DNA from 4 places in the Desulfosporosinus paludis genome. Region 3 is predicted to be linked to each of the others. Evidence: a T-box and tRNA genes for the amino acid it is inferred to sense, from the RefSeq annotation. Region 3 holds a T-box; the other regions hold tRNA genes.
The links. A T-box is a leader RNA that pairs with one kind of tRNA and senses whether it is charged. The one in region 3 lies ahead of thrS (threonine--tRNA ligase), so its partner is inferred to be a tRNA-Thr.
Positions count from the first base shown of each region.

Region 1: it has a tRNA-Thr gene. The T-box ahead of thrS (threonine--tRNA ligase) is inferred to sense a tRNA for this amino acid. The anticodon was not compared.
Region 2: it has a tRNA-Thr gene. The T-box ahead of thrS (threonine--tRNA ligase) is inferred to sense a tRNA for this amino acid. The anticodon was not compared.
Region 4: it has a tRNA-Thr gene. The T-box ahead of thrS (threonine--tRNA ligase) is inferred to sense a tRNA for this amino acid. The anticodon was not compared.

Region 1 is NZ_CP144211.1:1,952,865-1,960,555, reverse strand. It holds gene VZF35_RS09940 (alkyl sulfatase dimerization domain-containing protein) at 144-1,424, shown strand; tRNA gene VZF35_RS09935 (tRNA-Thr) at 1,538-1,613, opposite strand; gene VZF35_RS09930 (molecular chaperone) at 2,639-3,322, opposite strand; gene VZF35_RS09925 (iron reductase) at 3,437-3,937, opposite strand; gene VZF35_RS09920 (dimethyl sulfoxide reductase anchor subunit family protein) at 4,128-5,009, opposite strand; gene VZF35_RS09915 (4Fe-4S dicluster domain-containing protein) at 5,022-5,570, opposite strand; gene VZF35_RS09910 (molybdopterin-dependent oxidoreductase) at 5,584-7,691, opposite strand, start outside.
Region 2 is NZ_CP144211.1:2,409,907-2,417,597, reverse strand. It holds gene cysE (serine O-acetyltransferase) at 1-396, shown strand, start outside; gene cysS (cysteine--tRNA ligase) at 293-1,729, shown strand; gene VZF35_RS12185 (Mini-ribonuclease 3) at 1,741-2,172, shown strand; gene thyX (FAD-dependent thymidylate synthase) at 2,169-2,849, shown strand; gene rlmB (23S rRNA (guanosine(2251)-2'-O)-methyltransferase RlmB) at 2,846-3,595, shown strand; gene VZF35_RS12170 (hypothetical protein) at 3,690-3,845, opposite strand; gene sigH (RNA polymerase sporulation sigma factor SigH) at 3,870-4,517, shown strand; tRNA gene VZF35_RS12160 (tRNA-Thr) at 4,621-4,696, shown strand; gene rpmG (50S ribosomal protein L33) at 4,842-4,991, shown strand; gene secE (preprotein translocase subunit SecE) at 5,204-5,425, shown strand; gene nusG (transcription termination/antitermination protein NusG) at 5,468-5,995, shown strand; gene rplK (50S ribosomal protein L11) at 6,031-6,459, shown strand; gene rplA (50S ribosomal protein L1) at 6,510-7,202, shown strand; ribosomal protein L10 leader region at 7,245-7,375, shown strand; gene rplJ (50S ribosomal protein L10) at 7,399-7,691, shown strand, end outside.
Region 3 is NZ_CP144211.1:2,851,348-2,859,038, reverse strand. It holds gene VZF35_RS14300 (MgtC/SapB family protein) at 1-2, shown strand, start outside; gene ytxC (sporulation protein YtxC) at 256-1,128, shown strand; T-box leader at 1,222-1,434, shown strand; gene thrS (threonine--tRNA ligase) at 1,483-3,408, shown strand; ribosomal protein L20 leader region at 3,518-3,648, shown strand; gene infC (translation initiation factor IF-3) at 3,677-4,192, shown strand; gene rpmI (50S ribosomal protein L35) at 4,214-4,411, shown strand; gene rplT (50S ribosomal protein L20) at 4,440-4,799, shown strand; gene VZF35_RS14270 (TrmH family RNA methyltransferase) at 4,906-5,700, shown strand; gene pheS (phenylalanine--tRNA ligase subunit alpha) at 6,157-7,179, shown strand; gene pheT (phenylalanine--tRNA ligase subunit beta) at 7,192-7,691, shown strand, end outside.
Region 4 is NZ_CP144211.1:2,346,635-2,354,325, forward strand. It holds gene VZF35_RS11775 (hypothetical protein) at 177-1,520, opposite strand; tRNA gene VZF35_RS11780 (tRNA-Thr) at 1,890-1,964, shown strand; gene VZF35_RS11785 (hydrogenase small subunit) at 2,722-3,840, shown strand; gene VZF35_RS11790 (nickel-dependent hydrogenase large subunit) at 3,848-5,251, shown strand; gene VZF35_RS11795 (cytochrome b/b6 domain-containing protein) at 5,339-5,995, shown strand; gene murC (UDP-N-acetylmuramate--L-alanine ligase) at 6,085-7,437, shown strand; gene VZF35_RS11805 (5' nucleotidase, NT5C type) at 7,545-7,691, opposite strand, start outside.

The sequences.
Region 1 (7,691 bases), 900 kb from region 3:
TAGCTCTAAACTCCATCATCAAGTTCGTTAGCCATACAGCACCAATATATGTGTTAAAAACTGTAGGTCAAAAGCATTACAGCGATTCGGATTATGTGCTACACTTAATCAGTCCTATTCAAATCAAATGAGAGGTGCTATCAATGTTACGACCAGATGGGGAACAACTATTAAAAGAATTTTCAACAACAGCATATCCACGTCAAGTGACAGAAATTATTCCCGACGTTGTATATCACGTTATGGGCTATGGTGTCAGTAATGTCAGTTTTATCATTGGAAAAACTTCAGTCATACTCATCGATACCCTTGATACCGACTATCGTGCCGAAGCCCTTAAGGTTATTATTGCTGGGTATACCGATAAACCAGTCAAGACTATCATCTACACTCACGGACACCCAGATCACCTTGGCGGCGCTGGCGTTTTTATAGACAGTGATCCGGAAATCATCGCCTTTGCTCCTTGCAAGCCAGTCCTTGGGAGAATGGATGCCCTGCAGGATGTGCTCAATCGGCGTGGCGTCAGACAATTTGGTTATGAACTCAGCAACGAAGAAGTCATTTCTGAAGGTATCGGCATTCGTGAAGGTATCGTTCAAGGTGAGGGTCAAAGGGCTTTTGTGCCGCCAACCACTGTTTATCGTGAGGAAAAAATATTGCGCGATATTGATGGTATCGCTCTTGAACTTGCTGCAGCTCCTGGCGAATCTGATGATCAGATACTCATCTGGCTGCCAGAGCAAAAAGTCCTTTGTTGTGCTGATAATTACTACGGTTGCTGGCCCAATCTATATCCCATACGAGGCAGTCAGTATCGAGATATCAGCACTTGGGTAGACACTTTGGACAAGCTGATTGCTTATCAAGCTGATTATCTTCTGCCAGGCCATACCCACCCCATCATCGGTAAAACCGCTGTTGAAGAAACTTTAACTAACTTTCGTGATGCTATTGATTATGTTCTCACAGAAACCCTTAAAGGCTTGAATCGGGGCATGACCATGGATGAGGTGGCAGAAGCCGTCAAGTTGCCTGAAAAGTGGGCTAACCTTCCTTATCTGGGTGAATTCTATGGTACTGTTGCTTGGTCAGTTCGAGGCATATATGCTGGCTATGTAGGTTGGTTTGACGGTAATCCGACCAAGCTCAATCCGCTGCCAATTCAAACCCGAGCGGAAAAAACTATTGCTCTCATGGGTGGTAAAGAGTCGGTTCTTTCTGCTATCAGCCAAGCCTTGAATAACAATGACGCTCAATGGGCCATTGAGCTTGCAGATATTCTTATTGCCGCGGATAATACCGATAAACAGGCGAAACAATACAAAGCACAAGGCCTCATCAGTCTTGCTCATTTGGAACAAAGCGCTAATGGTCGTCACTACTACCTTGCCTACGCCAAGGAACAGCTCACTGATTTGTAACCAAGTGTTCGAGAAACATCAAAGTTTTTACACGACTCCTTTTTTGTCAAAATTTGATATAGCAATGGGCACAGAAAAAGGCGCTTATCACAAGCGCCTTTAAATATTAGATCTGGAGCCGATGGCAGGACTCGAACCTGTAACCTGCTGATTACAAATCAGCTGCTCTACCAATTGAGCTACATCGGCATGCATTTATGAGACGAAAATTATTGTATCAAGATTTGAAGTCATAGTCAACAACTAAGACATAATAATTTAACAACTTAGGGTGTTATTATTCTGTTCCAGAAGAGCTGAAGATATTATTTAAGTTACGACTTGTCGTAATCATTATGACTGTCGTTCCACTGATCAGAAGTTTACCAATAGGAGCACAATGTGAGCGCATGAAATCGAGTTCTGCATACTTAAAGTGATGGTTAATAATTTAGCGGTCCTATTTTTCTTTGATTCCCTGACTTATTGTTAAACAGATAAACAACATTTACGGGCTATTAGAATTTAAATTCTAAGCCTCTTTTATAGTTAATAATATAAAAGGGGGGTGGTTAAAATTATCAAAAGAATTAGGACTTATGAGAATGGACTCGGCGAAGTGTATGTTGTGAAAGAATATTGGAATGGTGAAATAGTTATCCACCAAGAAGGAGTTAATAAGCATCTCGATGTACATTCAAATGACTACCTTGCTTTAAAAATGTTACATTCCTTGAGTGCCTAATTAGGTTCCCCCCTGGCCTAATGGCTTGGGGGAAAAGGGTATCGTCATGTTGGTATTTCCATTATAAGGTTTAACATTATAATCACACATTGTTCATCAAATCGTAACAAGTATGGTTTATTATAGAAGGTAACTACTAGCTCGCAAGCTTAGTGTTTTTTCGTAAGGCCTGTTCCTTCTTCTTTCCCCCTCCTCGTGAGGGGATTTTTTTTCCTCTCTCGTTGAATGCGTGAGAGGGATTGACCCAAGGATGTGTCTGCTTCCTCGGAGCAGACAAAACGCGCTCACAGTTTAGTGAACGCGTCAGTTTGTTCTATTACTTAGAAAGTATAACTTTGTTGTATACTTTCTGAAGCATAAGTGCAACTAAGGCAGCCGCCTTCGCCAAGGCTAACAAGTGCGAAGGCAGTGCCTTCGCACTTGTTAGCCAAGTTTTCTTTATCCTGAAGAAAACTATAGGCAATAAATTAATGTACTTCAAACTTGTTGTCTAATATTCGTAAGATATAAGTTCTTCAACAGCTTGTCTGTCAATCGTTACATAACCGTGTAAAATCTTAGCCATACCCTGGTAGAATTTTGTTTGGGCACTTTGCTCAACCTTTTGGCAGAAGTCAGGAACCCATTTTAACAAATGTTCGTCAAGGAAATCTTGTTGATCCAGCAGGATTTCTACCATACCACCGTAATCTTCCTCGTTGATTTTTTGTAGAGCAAGCAGGCTGAGCTGGTACATAAAATCCAGTTCTAAGCCAAGATGATCATCGGCTTCATGCCCATACTCTTTAGCGACCAATGAATATTTTAGATAGGCTCTGCGGACAGCCAAAGTTTCTTCTTGGAATAATAGACGTTCTTCGTTGAGATATGCGGATTCCCAAGGTGGGGCAGGAAGTTCATAAGGCCCGATGAACATACGTGTATAATCCCAATGCAGGCGGTCATAGTTTTCTTCACTCAGAAAATCTGCAAGTTTGAGTTGGCTAATAATAGCTTGTACTCCTTGAGAAATTTCTGTGCGTTCGTCTTGAAATGGGAATTCTTGCAAGACGCTCTCTGAAAGGGATTGAAGGAATTTCTTAGAAGGTTCTTGAAGAAATGCCCAGCGCAAGAGATTGTACGCCGAGACTCGCAATTCCATAAGCGGAAGCACCGTTTCTTTGATGTTTGTCATTTAAATAGCTCCTTTACCGTGAACTTTTTGCAGCTTAATCTATCCAAAATATCAACTTGTTTTCAAAAGTTTATATAAGGAAAGGTTTCTGAATCTGGAACTTAGAACTATGGACTAGATGTTGATATGAAGCACAATGAGAAACGCCAGTAGAACAATGGTAAAAAGATGTCGGGAATAGGCCGATCTGAATAGTTTTCGCTCCAACACCTTATTAATATCCAAACCTGACACCATGACAAGAATAAAACCTATAGTGGCTAATATCCCGGTGATGAGTAAAGAGACCGTTATCTTAGCCGCAGGCCAAAGGAAAAGATTAAGGAAAAACAGACTATGATAACCTATGAGTATAAATAAGGTCCAGCCTAAACATTGATGGCAATAGGGGAAGAACTTTTGGGCCTTGCTGCGTTTATTGTTATCTGTGACAAATTCGTAGAAGATTGCTTTAAATGCAGATAAAATCAGCAAGGCTGCAATCAGGAAACAAGAGAATCCTCCTGCATGACGCGCAGTAACTCGTGTAGTCTGACTAATTGGCCCAAAGACCAATGCTACTATGATAATTAATGACCCTGAAAATTTCCAATAAGGCAATTTAAAATAAGGCATTGACGGTATCACTCCTAGCATTCCTTTAGATAATCAATATCATTCTTACATGATCAGACCTGGAATACTAGATATTTAAAAAATAATTTTCAAAAGGATAGGGATTTTAAAAACAGAAACCCATAGTAGTCGGATGAACCACTCTATGGGTTTCTGTCTGTCTTGAATTCTCTAGGGGTATTATTATGCCTTAGCCGAAACTAATAGGCACCGCAATGGCGTAGAACAGGTAGCGGCCCACGAACTCACCGACCAGAACAATGATAAAAGCGAGATAAATGGTGCTTGCGGGAAGTGTCATCAGTTTCTCAGGTCCTTTTTTGTAGAGAACATAGGTGACAAGAGCAGCACCCACCACTGTGAGAAGCCAATGCAAAATCATGGGGAAGCTGTAAGTGGCGGAGAGCAGCTGCGCTGAAGTTTGACCAGCTTGACCTCCTCCAGATAAACCAGACAGGTATTGAGGTAAGAAAATCAATTGAAGAACGATCACAGCTAAGGTAAGCAAGCTAATGCGTTGGAGCAAAGAAACGGTAGCTTCTTGGAGCTTTTCCCCTTTGGCAGAAAAACCAATCGTTGCTGCGGATGCGATCATTCCTAAGACAAAGGTGGTTCCAAAAAAGGAAATAAACGTATCAGCAGCCATCCAAGCCGGCATGATCGAAGAACTGTAAATGCTGGACATGCTGAAAATAGCCAACAATCCGATAATCGCTGTAATCCAGTTTAGGGCATTTCCGGACTTGTTTTTAGAGTTAAAGTAATAAGTGATAATCCAGAGAAAAAAGAACACACCGCTAAAAAAGATTTCTCTGCTGAGCCAAGATGAGCCAAGATTGGCGATGGAGTAGAAAGCAATTGCAGGAGAGCCTAGATGAAACAGAGAAATGAGCAGGGAGATGGCCATGATGGGACCTACAGCGAGTAGTCCAAAATTGGTAAGCTTAACCGCAGTTTGCGGATCAATTTTCTTGGAGAGGAGAGAACGTAAGATCACTAGGACAATATAGGTACCTACGGCCATTTGAGTGAGTATGGTGAAGATAATTAAAGGCCATTCTGTGCTAGCCATACAATACCTCCTTTACTTCTTAGCGTCAGTCGTTGGATTTAAAAGAATTGACGGATGCGTAATGCTGGAATCCGGTAATCCTTTTATATCTGCTGTTCCGCCGTATTTTTTGCGCAAGTCATCAAGCTCGCCTACTTCTAAGGCCCTCATGGGGCAGGCATCAACACAGGGTGGATTTTGCTTTTGGTCAATCAGTTGGTAACACAGTTGACATTTGCCGACTTTGCCGGTTTTCTCAATATACTTGGGTGCTCCATAAGGGCAGGACCAAGTACAGAGCTTACAGCCAATGCATTTGGCATTATCGTGGATTACAATTCCATCCGCCCGTTTGGACATAGAACCGGTCGGACAATTCTTGACGCATTTAGGTTCGGCGCAGTGATTGCAGCTCATGGAGAAGGCGTAAGCCCAGGGTTTGGGGAAACCTCCCCCTTCAAATTCATGAATCTCCCGAAAGAGTGTGCCTACTTCCAGATTGTTGATATCGTTACAGGCAATTTGGCAGGTATGACAACTGATACAGGCGTTCATATCAAGATAATATCCTTTTTGTCCCACAGTTTTTCACCTCCTAAAAGATAATTCTTTGTGGCCACTTATAATCGGCAAGAAGGGGTTTGTCATACTTCTCTACTTTGATATTGCAGGAATTGGACCCCATGTGGCCTTGACCTGTTGGGATACCGCCTTCCAGAATGTTTACTGTACCGGAGGTGCAGAGCCCTGTTTCTTCATCCAGTTCAATCCAGGCTCCTTCGCCTAAGGTAGTTACTCCCGGTGTCATTCGTTCGGTGAGGTGGACAGGGCGGATGACGGCACCATGTCGGCTCGTGATCTTAACAATATCTCCTTCTTTAAGCCCGAGTTGCTTCCCATCCGTTACACTCATAATAAACTCTTGCGGGAAGGCTTCACGGAGCCAAGGCAGGTTGTCAAAAATGGAATGGGAACGACGGCGGTAGTGGATGGTGTACATTTGGAAAGGATAATCGCCTTTAACTTTGTTTTTCCAATCTTTAAAGGTGTCTTCGTAACCTTCCTCAGGCTTAAAATATTTACCGATTGGCGACATTTCCGTAAAACCGTAATTCTTAATTTTGTCAGCCAGGGTTTGGCAATGGATTTCAATTTTTTTGCTGGGTGTATCCCGGGGGAATTTATCCGGTTCTTTGCGGTAATCTTCAAATTCTGTGAAGCCAAAGTTGTCGTCTGGCTTTCTCTGCACCTGATAGATTCCTTTTTCCTTAAATTCCGGATAAGAAATCCGTCCGGTTTGCGGTTTCCCGGTAACCCCCATGGCTTTAATATCCGCATCAGTAATTGTGACCAGCTTCTCCCAGGTCTTACCGTCCTCGTTCAGGACTTTGGCTCCGGCCAGTTGGTTAAAGACTTGTTGTTGCAGGGAAGGAGATGAGATTTTCTTCGTATCCAGACCGAGGCGTTTGCCGATTTCTGTAGCGATCCAGATGTCGTCTTTCGCCTCAAAGAGAGGATCGATGACTTTGCTGAACATAATGAGCATTTCTCGGTTGCCGGTTAAGAAACCTCCGGATTTTTCCCATTGGGTTGTACAAGGGAGGACGATGTCGGAGAATTTAGCCTGAGTGTTCAAAACATAGGCTTGGGTAACCACGAATTCCAGCTTCTTACGATGAGCCTCGACACCTTTGGTTGCGCCCATTTTCTGATTCAAGAAAGAAACAGCATCGTAATAGAAACAGCGTAAATCGATGTCTTGAACATTGTTCAGGCTAGCGGTATATTTTCCGTCAAGCACAGCGCTCCAGATCTCATTTTGATTGATTTTATCAGTGACTGCATTTTTCAGGGTGGCTACATCATTTGATCCGGGATTGACTAACGCAGGCCCGGCGTTGGCAGCGGAGCCATGGGTTCCTAAGCCTGCGCTTGCACCGGGGATACCAATATTTCCGGTCATACAGGCTAAAGTAATGATATTCTGAACGGTTTGTTCAGCGCGATGAGTCCTGGTGATTGCATTAGCCACTAAACATGTGGGTTTAGTCGAAGCGTATTCTAAAGCAAGTTCCCGGATTTTGGTTGCAGGTACACCGCAAATTTCTGAGGCCCACTCAGGGGTTTTAGGCTGCCCATCGAAGGTCCCCAGAACGTAGTCTTTATAGTTTTCTTTTGGATCTGCTCCTTCAGGCATATGATCCGTATCAAACCCGACAGTGCAACGGTTAAGGAAGTCCCAGTCAATCAGTGGGTGGGCGGGACTATCTTCTGTGATCATCACATAAGCCATACCTAACATCATAGCTGCATCTGTAGCAGGGCGAATCGGAATCCATTCGTCGGCCAGAATACGGGCAGAATCCGTGAAGAATGGGTCGATATAGATAAACTTGGCCCCCGCTTTTTTAGCTTGCATATAGTGATAGGTTGGGCTGCCTCCCTGACTCCAGGCCGGATTGACACCCCAAAGAATGATTAATTTAGCCATCCGCTGGCGAAAACGGTCATTTCCGGTATTACTGTAACTTGAAGCATAAGGCCCCGCAATGGCCGGACCGGCGTCGACCCAAGTACCGTAGGACGTAGAGCCCCAAGTTGTTGTGAAGCCGCCAAATAGTGCCAGCGTACGTTCCATACCTTGATTCACTTGACCAACGATTGACCTGTTGCCGTACTTGTCTTTAATGCGTTTCAGCTCGG
Region 2 (7,691 bases), 440 kb from region 3:
CCAACGATTGGCAATAATGTTGTTATTGGCACCGGCGCCAAGATTTTAGGTTCCTTTAAAGTTGGAGATAATGTTAAAATAGGCGCTGGTTCCGTCGTTAATAAATCCGTTCCCAGTGACACAACGGTTGTAGGTATACCGGGGAGGATTGTTCTTCATCACGGGGTTCCAATTAAAGACCCTGATTTGAGGCATGATGACCTGCCGGATCCAGTCAATGAAATGCTAAGGTGTTTAATGCAGCGGGTAGAGTATCTGGAACAACGCTTAAAAGAAGAGGAGAGTCGATACAATGTCTTTGAAATTATTCAACACAATGACCCGGCAAAAAGAGGAGTTCAGGCCTCGAGAGAACGGGAAGGTTGCAATGTACGTTTGCGGTCCGACGACCTATAACTTTTTTCATGCAGGGAATGCACGGATGTTTGTCGTCTTTGACATGATACGACGTTACTTTATGTATAAGGGGTATGATGTCCGCTACGTGCAGAATTTTACGGATGTGGATGACAAAATTATTCAACGAGGGAACATCGAGAAGATGGACCCTCTGGCTTTAGGCCAAAAATATATTGACGAATATTTTAAGGATGCTCAAGCCCTTAACATTCTTCCGGCCACGGTTCATCCCAAGGCCACCGAACATATTCCGGAAATGATAGAGATTATCCAAGGCTTGGTCGAAACGGGGCTTGCCTACCCGGTGGATGGGGATGTGTACTTTGCGGTAGATCGTTTTCCCAACTACGGGAAACTCTCCGGCAGGACATTAGAGGATATGAAGGCCGGAGCAAGGGTTGAAGTGGATGAACGCAAACATCATCCGATGGATTTTGCGCTTTGGAAAAAGGCCAAGCCTGGTGAACCGTCCTGGGAAAGTCCGTGGGGTAAGGGACGGCCGGGGTGGCATATTGAATGTACGGCAATGTCGTTGAAGTATTTAGGTGCAGGATTTGACATTCACGGCGGCGGAGGAGATTTGGTTTTCCCGCATCATGAAAATGAAATTGCTCAAACGGAAGGGTATCTAAAAGGTCAGACCTTCGCACGCTACTGGATGCACAATGCCTTTCTGACCATTAACCAGGAGAAAATGTCCAAGTCTTTGGGCAATTTCTTCACAACTCGGGAGCTGCTTGTGAAGAATCCTGGAGAAGTCATTCGGTTTTATCTGCTTGGTACCCATTACCGCAGCCCGCTGGATTTCAATGATGAGAATTTGGGAATGGCCCAAAAAGGGTTGGAACGGCTGCAAACAAGCGTTCGTTTAGCCCAGCAGGCTCTTGACCGAAAGGAGTCCGTCAAGGATGAACGGATTGGGGAAGGACTGTTTAAGGCTGCCCAGGAAGCCCGTGAATCCTTTGAGAGAGCGATGGATGATGATTTCAATTCTGCATTGGCCTATGCTGCTCTCTTTGAATTAGCAAAGACTATGAATGGGTATGTCCAGGAACATCCTGTTTCTTCTGAAGGACTGGCAAAAGCGCAAGGAACCTTGGTTGAGCTGGGAGAGGTGCTGGGATTTGATCTTCTGCATCCTTCCCAAGTACACGTAGAAAATGAAGAAATGCTCTCCAAGGTGATGGAGATCGTTCTTCAGATTCGCTCTAAATCTCGGCAGAAAAAAGACTGGGAGATGTCAGATTTTATACGAGATGCCTTCAAGTCCCAGGGAATTATTATTGAGGATACTCCGCAAGGTGCGAGGTGGCAAATTAAAAAGTTTTGAAAGGTGACCGTATGCGCAGTTGGCAAGAAATGAACCCCTTAACCCTAGCATATTTGGGGGATGCAGTTTATGAACTATGGGTTCGGACGCATTTGCTGGAGTTAGGACATGAAAAAGTTAAGGAACTTCACAAACAAGCGATTCGTTACGTTTGCGCTGGGACTCAAGCCCAGATCTTACATGCCTTGCTCCCGGATCTTGGCGATGTGGAACAGCAGGTGGTTTTACGTGGACGCAATGCTAAAGGCGGCTATCCGAAAAATGTTGATGTTGTGACATACCGTCATGCCACAGCGTTTGAAAGCTTAGTTGGGTATTGGCAATTGACCGGACAGGTAGAGCGTATGCACTGGGCATTTCGTCAAGTGGAAGGAATCTTAGAGGAAGGATTAAGAAAAGAAATAGGTATAGACGATGGAGAAGAAAGAGGGCTGTCGAAATGAAAGTGGATCTAATTCAATATACACCAGATCCTGAAAAGGTTGTGGCTTCCGCCGCGCGTTTGTGCTACTCGGCAGATCCTGTGCCGGAGCTTTTTGAACGCCTGGATGATGAGACAGTGGCTCGTTTTGTTCGTAAATTACGCGATATGGGCCATCTTTCTCCCTTTGAACATGTGAGCTTTCAGTTTTCTATCGATGGAGTCTCGCGGGCTTTGTCTCATCAACTAGTGCGTCATAGGATCGCCAGTTATTCTCAACGCTCTCAACGTTATGTAAAAGAGAATGGCTTTGAGTATGTTATTCCGCCGAGCATCCGACGGAATCCCGAGGCTATGGAACGCTTTGAGGGGGTTATGGCACGCCTTCAAGAGGAGTACCAAGCGCTTCAGAATATGGTCCCTGCTGAAGATGCCCGCTTTGTCCTGCCCAATGCCTGCACGACTTCGTTAATGGCTACCTTTAATGCACGTTCGTTATTGAACTTCTTTGAGCACCGCACCTGTATGAGAGCTCAGTGGGAAATTCGCAGCCTGGCGGAGAGTATGCTGGATTTAGTACGCAATGTGGCTCCAAATCTGTTTAGTGAAGCAGGACCGACTTGTGTGACTCTGGGAGTATGTCATCAAGGTACCTATAGTTGTGGAAGATTACAAACCCTTCAAGGAAAGAAGACGTGAATAATTTGAACGATGAAATCGTTTATGGTAAAAATCCGGTGTTTGAGCTTTTAAAAAGCGGGAAACCTGTCAACAAAGTTCTCTTGCTCTCGGAAGGTTCGAATGGGCGGAATCAAGAAATTCTCTCCCTCCTGCAGGAAAGGAACATCCCATATCAATTTGTAGATCGACAGGTCCTTGATCGTTTAACTCAACGTGAGCGGCATCAGGGTATGTTGGCGTATGTAGCTGCCAGGGAGTACGCTGAAGTTGAAGACATACTCGCCCTGGCGGAAAAACGGCAGGAAGATCCGTTTATCTTAATGTTGGATGAAATTGAAGATCCCCACAATCTGGGGGCATTGTTGCGGACCGTTGACGCGGTGGGTGCTCACGGAGTTATCATTCCCAAACGGCGCAGTGTTGCCTTGACAGGAACGGTTGCGAAAACATCAGCCGGAGCTGTCGAACATGTTTTAGTTGCGCGTGTAAGTAATTTGGTGCAAACACTTAAAGATTTAAAGAAGAAGGGGTGTTGGGTGTCTGGTGCTGAAGCCGGAGGAAGTGATGCTTTTAAAGCAGATCTCACAGGCTCACGAGTCATTGTCATCGGCAGCGAAGGCAAAGGCATCAGTCGTTTGCTGCGAGAGAATTGTGACGAGCTTATCAGCCTGCCGATGAAGGGGAGAGTAACGTCGCTTAATGCGAGCGTTGCCGGATCCGTTATGCTTTATGAAACTCTCAGGCAGAGGCTCCGCTCCCGCTAAATCTAGAGCGGAACATAGCAAGATACGAGGCTCAAAGCACGATCAGACATAGAAAATCGAAGGGCGTAATAATGCTTGTCTAAAAGTCTCGCTTTCAGACAACTTCGAGCCTTGTTCCCAGATCTTTGACCTTGAACTTTACGAATAGCGACAGAACAACCAAAACTTCGCCTTGACGCTGTTCTTCAGCGTCGAGTATAATGAGAATGTTCCCGTGGACAAGGGCTAGGCGAGATTGCGTCTTCTTCATGACGACATTGTAGGGGGGATCAACTTGACTTTTCAAGCCCAACCAGAACCAGAGTGCGAAATCATCGACATTATCGTAGATGAAGAGATGGTTGAGCTTGCCAAGGAAGGCGACGCGGCAGCACTAGAGTATCTAATCAACAAATATAAAAACTTCGTTAGGGCAAAAGCTCGTTCCTATTTTCTCATAGGGGCGGATCGCGAAGATATTATTCAAGAAGGAATGATTGGACTCTATAAAGCCATTAGAGACTTCCGCGGCGACAAACTCTCTTCATTCAGGGCATTTGCGGAATTATGCATAACCCGCCAAATTATTACAGCTATTAAAACAGCGACAAGGCAGAAACACATTCCCCTAAACTCGTATGTATCTCTTAATAAGCCTATCTATGACGAAGATTCTGATCGAACCCTGCTTGATGTCATCTCGGGAACTCGCATCACGGACCCGGAAGAACTGATTATTAGCCGAGAAGAGTTTGATGACATTGAAGAAAAGATGGGTGAAATTCTCAGTTCCTTAGAATGGAAGGTACTGATGTCTTATCTGGAAGGGAAATCGTATCAGGAAATTGCTGTTGACCTGAAGAGACATGTGAAATCGATCGACAACGCGTTGCAGAGAGTGAAGAGGAAACTTGAACGCTACCTTGAACGTCGGGATGGATAATTTTACATACACTTCTAAAGAAAAAAAGCTTGCATTTGGGGAGAAAAGATGCTAAATTATATGAGTGCCTAACAGCGGAGCGTTGCTGCGGTACAAACAAAATGCCAACGTAGCTCAATTGGTAGAGCAGCTGATTTGTAATCAGCAGGTTGCGGGTTCGAGTCCCTTCGTTGGCTCCATTTATTTTGAAGTATGTTTATAAAGACAGCTAGGCTGTCTTTTTTGTTACCAGGTATTTTCTTGACAGGGTAATCATCTTGTGATAAAGTACTTGAGTAATGGAATAAATGCAGCGTCCTACCGTTGTCTGGGAGGTGTTCGTGAATGCGTGTTGGCATTATTTTAGCGTGTACGGATTGCAAGCACCGTAACTATGCTACGATGAAGAATAAGAAAAATAACCCTGATCGTTTAGAAGCCCAAAAGTACTGCAAGGTCTGCAAAAGCCATACTCTCCATAAGGAAACCAAGTAATTTTTTTTTTGCACCTGTCGGAAAGTACAACTTTTAGTTAAATACTTTCTGCATAAGTGTAGCTAAGGCAACCGCCTGCGCCTGATGGCTAACAAGTGTGAAGACAGTGCCTTTGGACGCTGGCCGAGTTTTCTTTATAACTGTTTAGATTGTACGCCAGGAAGCGTTGTCACAGTGTCGAGGACACCGATGTCGTGTAAGGATGTGAAGTGATGGGCGCGTTGAAGAAACCAGCTAATACTCAGCGACAGACGGAAAAGACTGCAGAGTATTTCCGTGGGGTTGTGAGTGAATTAAAGAAAGTTCACTGGCCAAGCCGTAGACAATTGCTCGCCTACACAGGAGTTGTGTTTTTTGCGGTGGGGATTGTGTCCATTCTCATGTGGGTTGTGGACGGCGGTTTAAGTATGGCCTTAACCAAGCTAGTGCCCTAAACTGCGAGTTTCTGCGGCAGTGTCTGAGGAGGTCCCTGAGAAATGGCAAAAGACTGGTTTGTTATTCACACGTACTCGGGTTATGAAAACAAAGTTAAGATGAATCTCGAAAAACGAGTCGAATCCATGAATATGGAGGAGAAGATCTTTCGCGTTCTTGTTCCAATGGAAGACGAAGTTGAGTTTAAGAACGGGAAGGAAAAGGTAACCAAGCGCAAGGTTTATCCTGGCTATGTGCTTGTCGAGATGGAAATGACCGACGATTCTTGGTATGTTGTCCGCAACACACCGGGAGTGACTGGTTTCGTAGGCACGGGAACAAAGCCGATTCCACTTCTTGAACAAGAGGTTATCCGGATTCTCCAACAGATGGGCATGGATGAGCTTCATGCTCGCATTGATTTCGAGGTTAATCAAACTGTCCAGGTTATTGCTGGGCCGTTCAAGGATTTTGTGGGAGTAGTTCGAGAAATTCTCCCGGATAAAGGTAAAATGCGTGTGGAAGTATCGATGTTTGGAAGAGAAACACCTGTGGAGTTGGATTTCGCACAGGTACAAAAACTCGACTAAAATAGGGATTACTCTATCAAGGAGGTGTAATAACAATGGCAAAGAAAGTAATTGGTTTGGTTAAATTAGCGATAACAGCAGGTAAGGCTACACCGGCACCTCCGGTTGGTCCGGCTCTTGGTCAACACGGGGTTAATATCATGGCCTTCTGCAAGGAATACAATGAGCGTACTAAGGATCAAGCAGGGCTTATTATTCCGGTGGAAATTACCGTCTATGAAGATCGCTCTTTTACCTTTATTACCAAAACCCCACCGGCTTCTGTGTTGCTTAAAAAGGTAGCCAACATTAATTCAGGTTCTTCTGAACCGAATCGCAAAAAAGTTGCCACGATCTCAAAAGCTAAAGTGCGCGAGATTGCGGACATTAAGATGAAAGATCTTAATGCAGCAAGTGTGGAAGCGGCAATGCGGATGGTAGAAGGTACAGCAAGAAGCATGGGCATCATCGTTGAAGAAGTCTAAAATGTATTGTGGGAGGGTTAAACCCGCATTACCACAAGGAGGTTAAGTGAATGGCTAAAGTAGGAAAAAAATATCAAGAGGCCGTAAAGACCTTTGATCGCACTGGATATTACGAACCCCTTGAAGCACTTGCAATTGTAAAGGCTAATGCGAAAGCAAAATTTGATGAAACCATTGAGGTTGCTTTTAAATTAGGCATTGACACCCGTCATGCTGACCAACAAATTCGTGGTGCTCTTGTGCTCCCGAATGGAACGGGTAAAACTCGTTCAGTTTTGGTTTTTGCAAAAGGGGACAAGGCGAAAGAGGCAGAATTAGCAGGTGCTGATTTTGTGGGCGCCGAAGATATGATTGCGAAGATTGAACAAGGGTGGTTCGGGTTTGATGTGGTAGTAGCTACGCCGGATATGATGGGAATGGTCGGAAAGCTCGGCCGGGTTCTCGGACCTAAAGGCTTAATGCCAAACCCGAAAACTGGTACAGTAACACCAGATGTAACTCGTGCGATTAAGGAAATCAAAGCTGGTAAGATTGAGTATCGTGCCGAAAAAGCTGGGATCATCCATGCTCCGATAGGCAAAGCTTCTTTCAGCCCAGAGCAATTGTTAGAGAACTATCGTACTTTAGGGGAGACCATTGTAAAATCAAAGCCAGCGGCAGCCAAAGGTCAATATATTCGTAGTGTAACGGTAACGTCGACCATGGGCCCTGGTGTAAGTATCAATCCCGTAAAGGCGCTCTAATCAGAGTTCTCTTGACAGTATTCTACAAAGAGGGTACACTTATCAGGAATTGAATATCCGCTGTAGAAAGCAGGTGCCGCATGGCTTAATTTCCTGCCGAGGTCGGAGAACGTGCCTATAGATATACTTGGCATTCTTAACCTCTGCAGCAGCGGAGGTTTTTTACTGAGTTACCCTAAGGAAGGAGGTACACAAAATGCCTAATATCGAAGAAAAAAGTCTGGTTGTCTCGGAGATTAAAGAGAAGTTTCAACAATCCTCTGGGGTTGTTTTAGCGGATTATCGCGGTTTAACCGTGGCTCAAGTGACGCAATTGCGGACACAGCTTCGCCAAGCCGGCGTGGAGTATCGAGTTTTGAAAAACACGCTTGTGCGTCGGGCGGCTCAGGAAGTAGGAGTTGAAGGACTCGAAACTTACTTGGAAGGACCAACAGCCCTTGCTTTTAGCAAAGATCCTGTTGCCCCTGCTAAAATCCTCTTAGACTTTGT
Region 3 (7,691 bases):
AGCGCATTCTTTTATACTTGTTTCTCAAAGCCCCTCGGCATTAGCCGAGGGGCTTGCTTTTTATCTGCTTGATTAAAGTAATTAATTGAGAGGAAAGAGTAGGCAAAGTTAGGGAATGAAAGTGTTAATTAATGGTAATAGTAAGAGATGACCAATACTATTTTCAAAAAATATAGGTTTGAAAAATGCTAACAGATTGGCCCAACTGAAATATGACTTTAACAAAGTCATATACTTTAGTATGGAGGGGTGCCAGTGGAACATTCTGTGCGCTTAGGTACGCAAAAATACCATGAGAGTATATGCGAGTGCTTACGTGAATTGGGTAAGCAAGAACAGCTTCCCGTACAAATTATTGAACAGCAGCAAGGAAGACGTTGGCTTATTCATTGTAAGTTTCTGAATACATCTCTTGCAGAGACCGAGAATGAAGAGATGGTGCAAAAAATCCACCGATATTATTTAGCGAACGCTTTAGCTGAAACGATCTTGCTTCATTGGGAGAAAGAGCATGTTCGCCGCATTATTAAAAAAAGTAATTATTTATTAGATGATAATGGACAAAAAATCCTAAAAAAGGCTTTAGAATACTTGAACAGAGGGTTGGGCCAGGAGCGCACCTATCGTGTGAGCCGCAAAACAAAATTAGTAACACAAATTCTTAGTTGTTTGGACCATTCTTCAATTTTCGATATCGAGGGTTTTCTGAGCTTTCGCGCTCAAGAGTATAAGCGTGATGTGAGTAAAGCCGTAGAATTCGCTATTGAAGAGTACATTGTGGAAAAGGAGTATCTGGAATTCATACAACTCTTAAAACATTTTGTGGATAACCAAACTCCTCAGCTAGAGTATCTTCACGTTGGCATGACATCTAAAGGGAAGTTTCGCCTTTTTGACGACCAAGGAGATGATGTAACCCATGATTACCTGGCAGATTATCAGCTTGATAATTTACATGAGTTAGGTTACGAAGACCTTCTTGTAAGCGCCCTAATCGCTGTGGCTCCACGTCAGATCACTTTGCATATCCGCTATGATGGCTTTATGGATACGCTGCAAACGATTCGAAATGTGTTTGGGAATCGTGTGCGCGACTGCAGCGGCTGTTCTCTATGTGAGGATTTTTGACAAATAAGCAAGGTTTTTGTATAATAGAATCACTAAAGCTAGTTAATAAGTGTTGCATAAGCAACTTGTTTACTGGATTTGAAAAATTTTTAGTTCAAAGCGTTGACAGGGATAGTACCTTGATCTTAAGTGCAAGAGAAGAAATGCCGCGGCTGTAAGCATTTCTCACGAAGGTCAGGAGAAGACCACCCTTGAGTGCAAAGCCGAAATGAGTAAGCCTTGCCGTTTCCCGCGTTAAGGGTAATCAAGTGGAAGGATTTTTTCTTTCAATTGGGTGGAACCACGGGAGTAACTCTCGTCCCTATGTTGGGACGAGAGTTTTTTGCGTTACAAAATTCGTTAGGAGTGATAAAAATGATTCAAGTGACTTTGAAAGATGGTTCAATACGTGAGGTTGAACAGGGAACAACATTGGCTGGGTTGGCCGCCTCTATTTCACGAGGCCTAGCGAAGGCCGCTGTTGCAGGTAAAGTGAATGACAAGCTAAAGGATCTTTCTTATCCGCTTATGGAGAATGTGGCCGTGGAGATCGTAACTCTCGACAGTGAAGAGGGCTTGGAGATCCTCCGACATTCAACATCTCACTTAATGGCACAAGCGGTGGAAAATTTGTTTCCCGGGACAAAGTTCGGTATAGGACCCGCCATTGCCAAAGGATTTTATTATGATTTTGATTCCGAGCATGTTTTCACCCCAGAAGATTTAGAAAAAATCGAGAAGGAAATGAGCAGGCTCGCTAAGGAAAACTACACCTATGAACGCAAGGAAGTTTCTCGCTCTGAGGCCTTAAACTACTTCGGAGAGCTTGGAGAAGGGTATAAAGTCGAACTTATCGAAGGGTTGCCTGAAGATGCTACGATCTCTATGTACACTCAAGGAAATTTCACGGATCTTTGTGCCGGTCCACATATCCCTTCGACATCGATCATTAAAGCGTTTAAACTGATGAGCTTGGCCGGTGCTTATTGGCGCGGCAGCGAGAAAAATAAAATGCTTCAGCGTATCTATGGAACAGTCTTTGCTAAAGCGGCAGATCTTGAAGATTATTTGTTTAAATTAGAAGAAGCTAAACGTCGTGATCACCGCAAATTAGGCTTAGAGCTTGATCTCTTTAGCCTTCATGATGAGGGTCCAGGATTTCCTTTCTTCCATCCCAAAGGAATGGTTTTGCGCAATGCCCTTGAAGATTTCTGGCGGCAGGAACACCGCAAACGTGGATATCAGGAGATCAAGACCCCCATTATTCTCAATCGATCAATGTGGGAACAATCCGGACACTGGGATCACTATAAGGAAAATATGTACTTCACCAAAATTGATGAACAAGATTATGCAGTAAAGCCCATGAACTGTCCTGGTGGTATGATTATGTACAGAACCAAATTGCGCAGTTATCGAGATTTGCCTCTGCGAGTCGGGGAACTGGGACTTGTCCATCGCCATGAACTTTCGGGTGCCCTTCATGGTCTGCTCCGGGTCCGGAATTTTACTCAAGATGATGCTCATATCTTTATGCTTCCGTCTCAAATTAAGGAAGAGCTCCTTGGGGTTATTGAGCTGGTGGATACTTTCTACAAAGTATTCGGTTTTGAATATCATGTGGAGCTATCTACCCGTCCTGAAGATTCCATGGGCTCTGATGAGGATTGGGAAACTGCAACTCGAGCACTTCAAGAGGCGCTTGAGGAAAGAGGCTTGGATTACAAGATAAATGAAGGTGACGGAGCTTTTTACGGACCTAAGATCGATTTCCACGTCAAGGATTGTCTTGATCGAACCTGGCAATGTGGGACCATACAGCTCGATTTCCAAATGCCGGAGAAATTTGATTTAACCTATATTGGGGAAGATGGACAAAAGCATCGGCCGGTCATGATTCACCGTGTAATTTATGGAAGTATTGAACGGTTCATTGCGCTTCTGACGGAACACTATGCTGGAGCTTTTCCGGCTTGGCTAGCACCTATTCAGGTTCGTATACTGCCTATTAGTGAGCGGCATCAGGAATATGCCAGAACGTTGGTTTCTCGTCTTAATGAATTAGATATAAGAGTTGAAACAGATGAACGCAAAGAAAAAATTGGCTATAAAATTCGCGAGGCCCAAACTGAAAAAATTCCTTATACGTTAGTTGTTGGAGATCAGGAGGCTGAGTCTGACACAGTGGCAGTTCGCCGTTACGGCCAAGGAGATGCGGGAGAAAAAATGACGGTCGCTGAATTCATTAATCTTATCCAAGGCGATATTAAAAGCAAGAAACTGCTAATTGCCCGCGGCTGATAAAGGAACAGGTACACTGTTTCCAGCATTGAAACAGTGTACCTGCCCTTGTCGGAAACGAATATCTTTATTCGAGTTGACAAAGTCTGAGAGTTGATATACAATGTTTGTTGTCAAGTAGAAGCCATCCGCTTCTCACCTTACGACTTGAGTTGTTAAGGTATCTTCTGGTCCTGGGCTAAATATGCGCTCATGATTGTTTAGAAGACGGGTGGTATTCATCCGTCTTTTTTATTTTGTGCCGAGATTTAAATGGGGGTGGTTTCTTATTAGCAAGGACTTAAGACTCAATGACGAAATCCGGGTTAGGGATGTCCGTCTTGTTGGGGAAGAAGGAGAACAACTTGGAATTATGGCGGTTCGAGATGCCTTGAACCTAGCAGTCGAGAAGTCTTTAGATCTCGTAGAGATCGCGCCGACGGCCAAACCGCCGGTCTGCAAACTGATGGATTATGGCAAGTATAAGTACGAGCAAGCGAAGCGAGATAAAGAGGCTCGCAAAAAGCAAAAGAGCATGGAAATTAAAGAAGTCAAATTGCGTCCTAATATTGAGGACCATGACTTTGAAACCAAAGCCCGTAACGCTCAGCGGTTCCTAATCGAGGGAGATAAGGTGAAGGTTACTATCATGTTCCGTGGGCGGGAAGTTACCCACCCTGAGCTTGGGAAAACGCTTTGCCTGAGACTTGCCGAATTCTGTAAAGCAGAGTCTAGCATAGAGCGCGAACCTAAACTTGAGGGGCGCAATATGATTATGATTTTAGCATCTGTTAAACACGACTAATACCGAGAGGGGGATACTCAAATGCCTAAAATGAAAACTCACCGTGGTGCGGCTAAGCGCTTCAAGAAAACTGGAACAGGTAAAGTTGTCCGCATGCATGGCTTTACGAGCCACATTCTGGAGAAGAAATCACCGAAGAGAAAACGGAATTTGCGCCAATCAGTGGTTATGAATAAATCTGATGTTAAGCGAATTAAGAATTTGATTGCTTATCTATAAACGTTGTAGTTAAAAGGAGGTTTTTGGGATGGCCCGTGTAAAAAAAGGCATAACTAAGCATCAGCGACATAAAAAGATATTAAAGTTGGCAAAGGGTTATCGCGGAGGAAAAAGCAAACTTTTCCGTCCTGCGAATGAACAAGTTTTAAAATCCTTAGCCTATTCCTATGCACATAGAAAAGACAAAAAAGCAAACTTCCGTAAACTTTGGATTGCTAGAATTAATGCAGCCGCTCGTATGAATGGTATTTCGTACAGTCGGTTGATGAATGGCTTAAAGAAAGCTGGAGTCACAGTTAACCGCAAGATGTTGGCAGAACTGGCAATTAGCGATGCTGCGGCGTTTACTGAGATTGCAAATGTCGCGAAAGTTCAAATTAACGGCTAATTGCCGAATCAAGAGGATGCGATTGCATCCTCTTTTATAATAGACACCGTTGATGGGCAGACTATTAGTATTGTATAGTTACCCCTATGTCCAAGGAGGTGATTATGTGCTTGAATCCTTGCAGAATGAGCAGGTAAAATTAGTTGTCTCTTTACAGCGACGGAAAGTTCGAGAGGAGACTCAACTATATGTCATCGAAGGATGGCGGTTTGTTGAGGATGCTGTTCTGAGAAACGCTCCGATTAAAAAAGTATACGTTAGCCTAAAACGAGAACAGCCTGAATGGCAATCCCTATTCGAAGGGCTGGTGGCCCGAAATATCCCTTTTGAGGAAGCTGACGAACGTGTTTTGCGCAAAATGAGTGCGACAGAAGAGCCACAAGGAATTTTAGCGGTAGTACACCAGACAAAGTATGCCTGGTCCGATGTACATATTGACAAGAAGTCTGTATTGCTGATTTTAGACGGAATTCAGGACCCGGGGAATTTAGGCACGATTCTTCGCACCGCGCTGGCCGCTGGGGTACGCTATGTTTGTTTGACGGCAGGGACAGTCGACGTATATAATCCCAAAGTACTGCGTAGTACCATGGGAGCACTTTTTTCCCTAGTTCTTCTCTCGGGGTTGTCTCCTGATGACGTCATGAATTTTTGCCAAAAGCAAGGGCTGAGGGTACTTGTAGGAGATACGGAAGGGCAATCGCTTTATCGCACAGATTTGTCGGCAGGCCCCTTTGCTTTAGTCGTAGGCAATGAAGGGAACGGCCCTTCGCTTATGTTTCGAAGCCCCGATGTCCAAAGGGTCACGATCCCTATGGCACAAGAGGTTGAATCCCTTAATGTGGGGATTGCTACAGGAATTCTGCTCTATGATATGGTGAGGCAAAGGGATTTCTTGTAATCTACAAGGACGTTGTGCTATAATTATAAAGATTATGCTGATGAACTAAATTGTTTATAAACAATGCGATGATCGGGTTAAAAGGAGTCCTTTTTTTACAGGGAGGTAGGCCATTGACTGTAAGCCTGCTAAGAAAGTGCCCTCCTCTTAGATTAAGAGGTTAAAGTTCGCCCAGGAGTGGCCTTCTGATTTGTAGGCAGGCCCGGCTTCCACCGTTATCAGGAGCAGGAGTGTGGCCAGTAGGGCCAAACCAGGGTGGTACCGCGAGAATGATGCTCGTCCCTTTTTAGGGATTGAGCGTTTTTTTATTTTCATTTTACAAACGAGCAGTTAGGGAATCACAGTAAGATATATTTAAACTGAACTGCCGGGCGGATGCATTGTGACTAAGTTATTGTTTTGACAGATGCGGCGGTCCGGCCCAGGAATTTTAGGACATCAGAAAGGATGGTTGACTTGAAAAAAGAAATACTTCGCATTGGAGAAGAGGCCTTGCGCGAATTGCAGGAACTCGATAAGTCAGAGGCCCTCCAAGATCTTAAGGTAAAGGTACTCGGCAAGAAAGGATCCTTGACCGCATTACTTCGTCAAATGGGCAGTTTGAGTCCTGAAGAGCGTCCTATCATGGGGCAAGTGGTCAATGAGATGCGCAGCCGACTGGAAAAAGCTTGGGACGAGCGCAGTGCAGAATTAGAGGCTATAGCCCTCCGGAAGCGTCTGGCTGCGGAACGAATTGACATTTCCTTGCCAGGAAGTCGTGTGTCGCGCGGACATTATCATCCCTTAACCCAGGTTGTCGAGGAGATCGAAGATATTTTCTTGGGTATGGGCTTTCAGATCGCTGAGGGACCGGAAATCGAGTCGGATTATTATAACTTCGAAGCACTCAATCTCCCTAAGGACCATCCGGCCCGGGAAATGCAGGACTCTTTTTATATCACAGAAGAGATATTATTGCGTACCCAAACTTCTCCTGTTCAGATTCGCACTATGGAGAAACTACACCCTCACCTTCCAGTGAAAGTCATCGCTCCTGGGACGGTTTATCGTAATGACGACGATGCTACACATTCCCCAATGTTTCACCAAGTAGAGGGGCTCGTGGTTGATCAGGGAATTCGCATGTCGGATTTGAAGGGGATTCTTCTCAATTTCTCACGTCAGATGTTTGGAGAATCGCGGGAAATTCGCTTGCGGCCCAGCTTTTTTCCATTTACTGAGCCCAGCGCTGAAGTGGATGTTTCCTGTATGCTTTGTGGAGGAGCGGGTTGCCGTCTTTGTAAAGGGACAGGATGGATAGAAATCTTGGGATCAGGTATGGTTCATCCCAAGGTGTTGGAAATGGGAGGATATAATCCAAAGGACGTGACGGGTTTCGCTTTTGGTATGGGTGTAGAGAGAATTGCCATGCTTAAATTCGGAATTGAAGATATGAGACTTTTATTTGACAATGATTTGCGCTTCTTGCAGCAGTTTTAGGGGGGAAAGACCATGAAAGTTAGTATAGAATGGTTGCGCGAACTGGTGGATGTTGATCAGAGCGCAGAACAATTGGCAGAGACATTAACCCGGGGCGGGATAGAAGTCGAGAATGTCGAGAACCTAAACAAAGGGTTCGAAAAGGTGATCATTGGGGAAATTAACTCCCTGACTAAACATCCCGATGCCGATAGATTATGGGTTTGCGGAGTAAATGTCGGTCAAGAGGAAGTAACGATCGTTACTGGCGCCCAGAATTTACTGGTTGGAGATCGAATTCCTGTGGCCATGATCGGTGCCACATTGCCTAATGACTTATCCATTCGCAAGTCCAAGTTAAGAGGAGTCGTTTCTCAGGGAATGCTCTGTTCACGCGAAGAACTTCTGCTTGACGCAACAGTTGGCTTGGATCGCAGTGAAGGCGGTATTTTGGTTTTACCGGCCGAAGCTCCGGTCGGGGAGAATTTTGGCAAGTATCTTGGGCGTGAAGACAGCGTTTTGGATTTAGAGCT
Region 4 (7,691 bases), 500 kb from region 3:
TCCTCCGTTACACTTTCAAATTAATGCAGAGCACTGATCTTAAACATAAAAATAAGTCACCTCCTAGCACTGATAGCTTGAGTTTAGCATTAACTTATCCAACCATGCATTCTTGCCAAGAAGTCAGGAATTGGGGCTGGTAATAAAACAACAGAGTGTTTGTGATGCTATTGATATTAATCATTTTTCTTCCTTATTTCCTTATTGTATGACTTTTCAAATATTGATAAGCCTGTAAGTAAATAATTTAGAAACTCACCACTATTAAATAACAATAATAACTCCTCTTTAATGTTTTTATGGATTATGACCTTATCAGTATTATTAAAAAGATGTTTAATATTATTTTGAAATGTATCATCATAATTGTATTGATCTTCATACTTACCAATTAGATAAATTACATAAGTAACCGTAATAACGGTACTATGTGCTAACCCTATTAACTCGTCATATAACCTTTCCGATTGAAATTGATTCTTTTTTATTATATTGGTAATTTCTTTTACGAAAGGTTTAAATGACCGTAATGTAATTATTTGTATTGATAATAAATTTGCATATATCTTTGCTATTGAAGGTTTCAAAATATTAATCTCGTCAATCGATGTTAAAGAAACTAAATGTTGATCGAAATTATTTGCATATATTTTACAGCTTCCAATACATCCATCACTTCTAAATCCATAGAAATCAATACTATTAGTTGGCTTAGCAATATAAAACGGGTATTGCCTTATTCTAATTTTATACAAGATTAGCCCAAAAAAAGAAAATAACACATAAGCATTTCGATCATTTGAAGTATTATAAATAGCTAATGCATGTGTACCAAGTTCTAATTCGTTATTTAAATCATTTAGTAATTTTTCATTATTAATAATCGAAACAACACTTTTATTGCTGTTTTCATTTACAATGCTATTGATTATATCTGTATAATCGGGCAGAACCCCATTTATTTTATATTCTTTACAAAACCATTCATAACCTATTTTAGCAACTAAACGTAACATATTTTGTGAACCTAACATTTTAAATAGTTCTTCAAACTCAAGGTCTTCAGTTATCTGAAGATTGTGTATCAACTCATAAAAGTGTTTACTTTCATTATCAATGCTTTTATTAATCATTTTAAAAAGATATTTCTTTTCATTTTTTATTACAGGATACGAGCTACCATCTAATATATTATTAAATCTGGACGTTAGCTTATCAAATTTGTACCCATCAATATCCAGATTTGCATAATATGATGGAATTTTACCCTTTTTAGACTTTATATTCAAAAAGTTCCTAATTCTTCTGCATTTCTCAATTATATCAAATTCGAATGTATCTCCAAATACTTGATTATGTTCTACACTACATACATTTGCATAGGTTATTTTTCCATTTGTCAAAGCATCCGGAATTATATGAGATTCGTTTATAATTATCCCATCTTCAACACTTTTATTGCAATATATACACCTCTTCATTTTTTTGCTCTCCTTTATTGAGTTTTGTATAAACCCCACAAGCTATTGCTATAACCTATGTATAGAGATACGGGTTCCTTTTCCATATATTCTACATCTTACCTATACTACCTGCAAAACACCAAATACTTACAATACTAATATAGATATGAAGCTATTCCCTAAAATGAGCATTTAGAAATCATCAATACCTTACTAAGTGTAATTTGTTAGCACGAAACTGAAATTAATGACAACTATTAAAAATAACACCCAACCTTATCAAGTAGAAAAAACATAAAGATTTTTGATTTAGACTTAACAAAGGAATCGACTTATGTTATACTATCTAAGTCGTAATGAGCTGCTCTATTTGCAAAAAAATGAGTTGCTGTTAACGAAGAATGGCTTTAAATCAACACTTTTTATGCCGATGTGGCTCAGAGGTAGAGCAGCTCACTCGTAATGAGCAGGTCGTCGGTTCGATTCCGACCATCGGCTCCACTGGAAACTTAGACCCCGCAAGCGATTGCGGGGTTTTTGCTTGCTGTAAAAAGGCCCCCATCATTCCTTGATGAGGGTTAACACGAGAGATGGTATCCTGGGAACAGACTTAATTAAGCTGTGCTCTTACACTTTATGTAAAGCAGCTTCCATGTGTGTGTTTAGCACAATTTAAAAAGAAGACCTCCGCGTCCGAAGGTCTTCTGCGCAATGCCCCATTAGGGTTAATCCCTATTTAAAATGGGACAAAATCTTCAAAAAGCTCCTTCCGTCGAAAGACGGAAGGATAAAGGGGGTTTCACTTTCACTACATGCAAAACGCTAAAATTACTTTCGACATATTATAACATATATTTACAAATTTGTGTTAAATAGTATTATGGTAATTTATTACATATTGCTATGCCATTTTGTCATATCCCTTTGTCAAAATGCAATACCGCTTATTATCTGCTATTATCGCCCATAAGCCAAACATTTAAATTGAAAGTTCATAAGTTGGCTGCAACTAAGTCACAGCTAAAATCTCTAATGCTCAAAAAAAATCCCCTCACGAGGAGGGAGAGAGTGAGAAAAAGGGTGTTTATGTAAACAACTTAAAATAAGTTGTTGTATCCTGTTCTGCTATTATAAACCATATTTGTTAATTTGCCCAGGTATTTTGTGATTTTTTTTTCAATCTTATTATAATCTAAGCATAAAATTTCGAGTGTAACTTGTGCTTTTTGGAAATAATACCATCACAAGGGGGTGTGCCATACTGGATCGACGAGACTTTCTTAAATTAATTATTAAGGGAGCTATTCTCGGCAATTTTTATCAACTTATTACCCCTCCTCTAGCCCAAGCGGTTGCGGCTGGCGACGTCAAGAAGCTTCCCGTGGTGATGATTGAAACCGGTACTTGTACTGGGGACAGTATCTCCCTAGACAATATCTGGACCCCAACGTTTTCGGATATTCTCTCGAACATTGTTGATTGGCGTTATGATTGGAGCATGAATCAGGCACAAGGAGATGCCGCCTACCGAATTCTCCAAGAGACCTATGAAAAACTGCCCAACGAATACATTCTGCTTGTACAGGGGTCTATGATTCGAAGTGACGGAGGACATTACGACCATGTTGCTTATGAGCAAGGCAAACTCATAACTGGTATGGAATTGGTTCGCCGCCTGGGCCTCAAAGCTAAATACGTTGTTGCCATTGGGAGTTGTGCAACGTTTGGAGGCCCCGTTTCTGGCTATCCTAACCCGACTCAAGCCACAGGGGTGCAAAATATCCTGCCCGAGCGGAAGGTTATTAATGTCTCGGGGTGCCCGGCCCATCCGGATTGGACTATGGGAACGTTACTCCATCTAGCCTTATATGGTGAACCAGAATTGGATAGTTACGGAAGGCCGAAGCTTTTTTACGGAGAAACTGTACATAATCGCTGTCCTAGGCGACGGGATTATGACCAAGGGATTTTCGCCACAGACATTGGTCAGAAAGAATGTCTTTATCGGGTCGGCTGCAAAGGACCTGTTACTTATGCCGATTGTCCGACTCGACGTTGGAACGACCGCTTTAATTGGCCCATCGGCTGTAACACCCCTTGTATTGGCTGTACAGAGCCAGGCTTTCCGGATCTGATGTCCCCGTTTAGCGTCCACTCGCCCGATATTCCAATACCTGGCGGGACAAAGATTGCCACAGATTCCATTGGTCTTGGGGTTTTAGGATTAACGTCTGCAGCAATTGTGGGGCACGTTGCGGCCTCTCTTTACAAAGGCAGAATTCAGAGGAATCTGCTGAAGTCTTCCGTCCGAGGAAAGCACCGACTTTCTCTTAAAAAAGCAAAAACCTTTCATCACTATCGAGTGAAGAAAACTTGATCGAGGAGTGACTATTCTGGAGAAAAAAACTATCTTCCCTGTGACGCGCATTCACAACCCTATGTTGTTAGAAGCTTGGCTAGACAATGGCGAAATTAAGAACGCCTATATTTCAGATACCCTCTACCGGGGATTTGAACAAATCTTAATTGGGCGTTCCGCAATGGATATGCCCTATTATACTCAACGAATTTGCGGCATCTGTTCTTCCGCCCATGCCATTACAGCAGCGCTAGCCGTTGAGAAAGCTTTAGAAATGCAAGTACCTTCCAATGGACTTTTAGTACGCAATCTAATCCTGGCTAGTGATTTTATCCAAAACCATATTCGTCACCTTTATTTGTACGCCTTGCCGGATTATTTTCGCGGTCCTGATCTAGCTCCCTTTATTCCTCATTCGGAATCCGACCTGCGATTGTCTAATCAAGAGAATACCACTCTGACCGAGCATTATTTCAAAGCCATAGAAATTTCTCGGTCTGCCCACGCAGCTTTTGCTGTTTTCGGAGGAAAAGCTCCCCACGGACATGGGATCGTGCCTGGAGGTGCGAGTATGGAAGTAGATGCTGACAAGGTTAATCGCTATCGAGGGTATATCATGGAAATATTAAGCTTTCTGGACAATGTTCTTCTGCCGGATGTTGATTTGATTATTAAACGCTATCCTGAATACGTAGACCTCGGTCAAGGCATCGGTAATTTCATGTCCGTAGGAGGATTTCCAAGCCCAGAAGGAAGTATGCTATTCTCCCAGGGCGTAATTCTTCAAGACGAGCGAGAAAGCTTCAATGAGAACTACGTGACCGAAGATGTGACTCACGCTTGGTATAAACCTCACGGGCCCCTACACCCCTCAGAAGAGGACACTATTCCCGATCATAGTCAAGCCAAAGGGTACACTTGGGTCAAATCTCCGCGTTATCGCGGCCAACCTGTTGAAGTCGGCCCTTTAGCCCGAGCGATCATCAACAAGGAAAAGGTCATAGGACATGGTGCACTCGCTCGAATTTGGGCACGATCCTTAGAAATCAAGAAAATTGCTCAAGCCACTCTGGTTTGGCTGAATCGCCTGGAACCGGGTTCAGAAACTCTCAACCGAAAAATGGGGCAAGATTCCGGGATCAGTGTCGGGCTCCACGACGTCATGCGCGGCTCTTTAGGGCATTGGATTGCTGTCAAAGAAGGACGAGTCCGACATTATCAAATCATAACCCCTTCGGCATTTAACTTTGGTGCTCGGGACGAATCAGGCACCCGCAGTGTCGCAGAATCGTCATTACTTGGTCTGAAAGTGCAATCAGAGGACCTAAAAGAAGCAGGCAGGGTTATCCGCTCCTTTGATCCCTGCTTTTCTTGCAGTGTTCATATCATTGACGGTGAAAAGGTCCGAGCTTTAAGAATTCCCGTTTAAGAGCAAACCCCGCGAGCTTTTCACCTTTCTTCTTTTTATAAAAATTATCCGTTAAGGTTATTAACTTTCAAGGACATGGTAATCAATATGAAGCGACAGATCAAGCTTAGAAAACCTTTCTCCAAAGAACTTAAGAAGGGAAAGGTAAAAGGAGAAATTATCCTTTTCCAGCCTCTGTGGGTGAGGATTTTTCATTGGGGGTTTGCTTTAAGCCTGACCGGAATCCTTCTAAGCGGTTTGGAACTGCATAAACCCGCTGAATTTTTAGCTGTAAACTATGGCGATATGTTCAAAATTCATGTAATATCAAGTTGGTTCGCCCTTGGGTTTGTGGCTATACGATGTACAGATGCCCTCCTCCGACGGGATCACTCTCTTATTCCAAAACTACATAATTTTAAACTATTCCCGAAACTCTTAGCTTATTACCTATTCCTCCGTACGTCTCCTCCACCCAGGCGGAAATATAACAGTGGGCAAGCGCTCATGTATTTTTCCTGGTTTCTCCTTTTCCTACTGGCGAGTCTTCTGGGGTTTGCCTCTTACTGGCAAGGAGAACACCTAGTTTGGGCTTGGAGGTTAGTAGGAGGCTTTCAACACCTGCGTTGGATAAAATTCACCATTACTATCTACTTCCTAGCAACTATTCCCGTTCATATTTACCTAAGTCTTACGGAAAACCTCAGTCATCTTCAGGCAATAGTCTCCGGTTACGAACGAAAACCTCCTCCAAAAAAAGGTTAGGAAAATTTTCCTTGTATAAATATGATACCTTTTTGTATAAGTTTGGGTATAATGAGAGGTAGAGTTATACATAGAAGGGACGATACGTTTTGGCATTGCATATTCATTTTGTTGGCATAAAGGGCACAGGCATGAGCGCGTTAGCTCAGATTAGTGCTCAAATCGAAGGAGCTACCATTTCAGGCTCAGACGTAGAAGAAAGTTTTTTTACAGATAGTGTTTTAAAACGTGCCCAAATACCTGTTTTAAGTTTTTCACCCAGTAACGTGGAAAAAGCCGACTTAATTGTCGCCTCGGCTGCTTATACGAATCAACATCCAGAAATAGCTCGGGCTTTAGAACTAAATATCCCTGTTTTGACCTACCCTCAATTTCTTGGGCGCCTTCTTTCTAAAAAGCGGGGAATTTCAGTGTCCGGTACTCATGGCAAGACGACAACCACGGCGATGATGGGACTTGTCATGCTCCACGCCGGATTCGATCCAACGATTGTTGTGGGCAGCGATGTACCAAGCATCGGAGGGAATGCCCATTCTGGTACCGGAGAATTTTTTGTAGCGGAGTCCTGTGAATATCGACGCCACTTCCTTAACTATTCACCTGAGCATCTCGTAATTACGAATATTGAGTTCGATCACCCTGATTATTTTAAAGATCTGGATGATGTCATCTCAGCCTTTGCCGAACTAGCTCAGAAAGTACCCAATCACGGCCACATTTATATCTGGGCTGAGGACCCAAATCGCCAATTAATCCGGGGTACTGCACCGATAACCACCTTTGGCCTTTCAGAATCTGCTGATATTAGGGCTACCGAAATCCTCTTCAGGGATGAGCAGAGTTCTATGAAAATCATGCTTAAAGGGGAATACGTCGGTGACCTGGACCTCCATGTCGCTGGCAGACATAATATTCTTAACGCTTTAGCCACGATTGCCGTCTGTCATGAAATTGGCATCCCCATGGAGGAAATCCTGAATAGCTTAAGCCAGTTTAATGGGACAAAACGCCGCTTTGAACATCTCGGAAGCAATACCAATGGGGCTCTTATCGTCGATGATTATGCCCACCACCCGACAGAAATTCGCACAACTTTAGAAGGTGCTCGATTATCCTTCCCAGATCGTCGTATTCGCGCAGTCTTTCAGCCACATACCTTCAGTCGAACAGAAAAACTCCTCCAAGAATTTTCCCAGGCTTTTCAAAGCGCAGACGAAGTCGTTATTGCTGACGTTTTTGCCTCAGCACGTGAACAAGGACACCAAACTATCTCTGCCCTTACCCTAGCCGAGTTAATCCAAGAACAAGGAATCCAAGCCCGCTACATTGGCACGTTGGACGACATCAAACTATATCTTGCTCAAACACTCGCTCCTGAGGATCTTGTTCTCACTTTAGGAGCCGGAGATATCTATAAGGTCGGCTTGGATATCGTCAGTTAATTCCGATCCTTGCAGGATGGAACAAAGATTAAAATAAAACAAGGTCTATAACAATTGGAAAACTTGTTACAGACCTTGTTTTTCTATAGCCTTAACCTTATTTTTAGTCAGCTGCATTCGTCCTTTTTTATATCCTTTAATTTTCTGATTCCTTCTACGATATCCTGCCAACTTTGGCATCGCATGATAGCTCCTGGAAGTTCTTCATGGTCCTGATTATAACTGGCTGTCAGCAGAAAAACGGGGACCCCGAT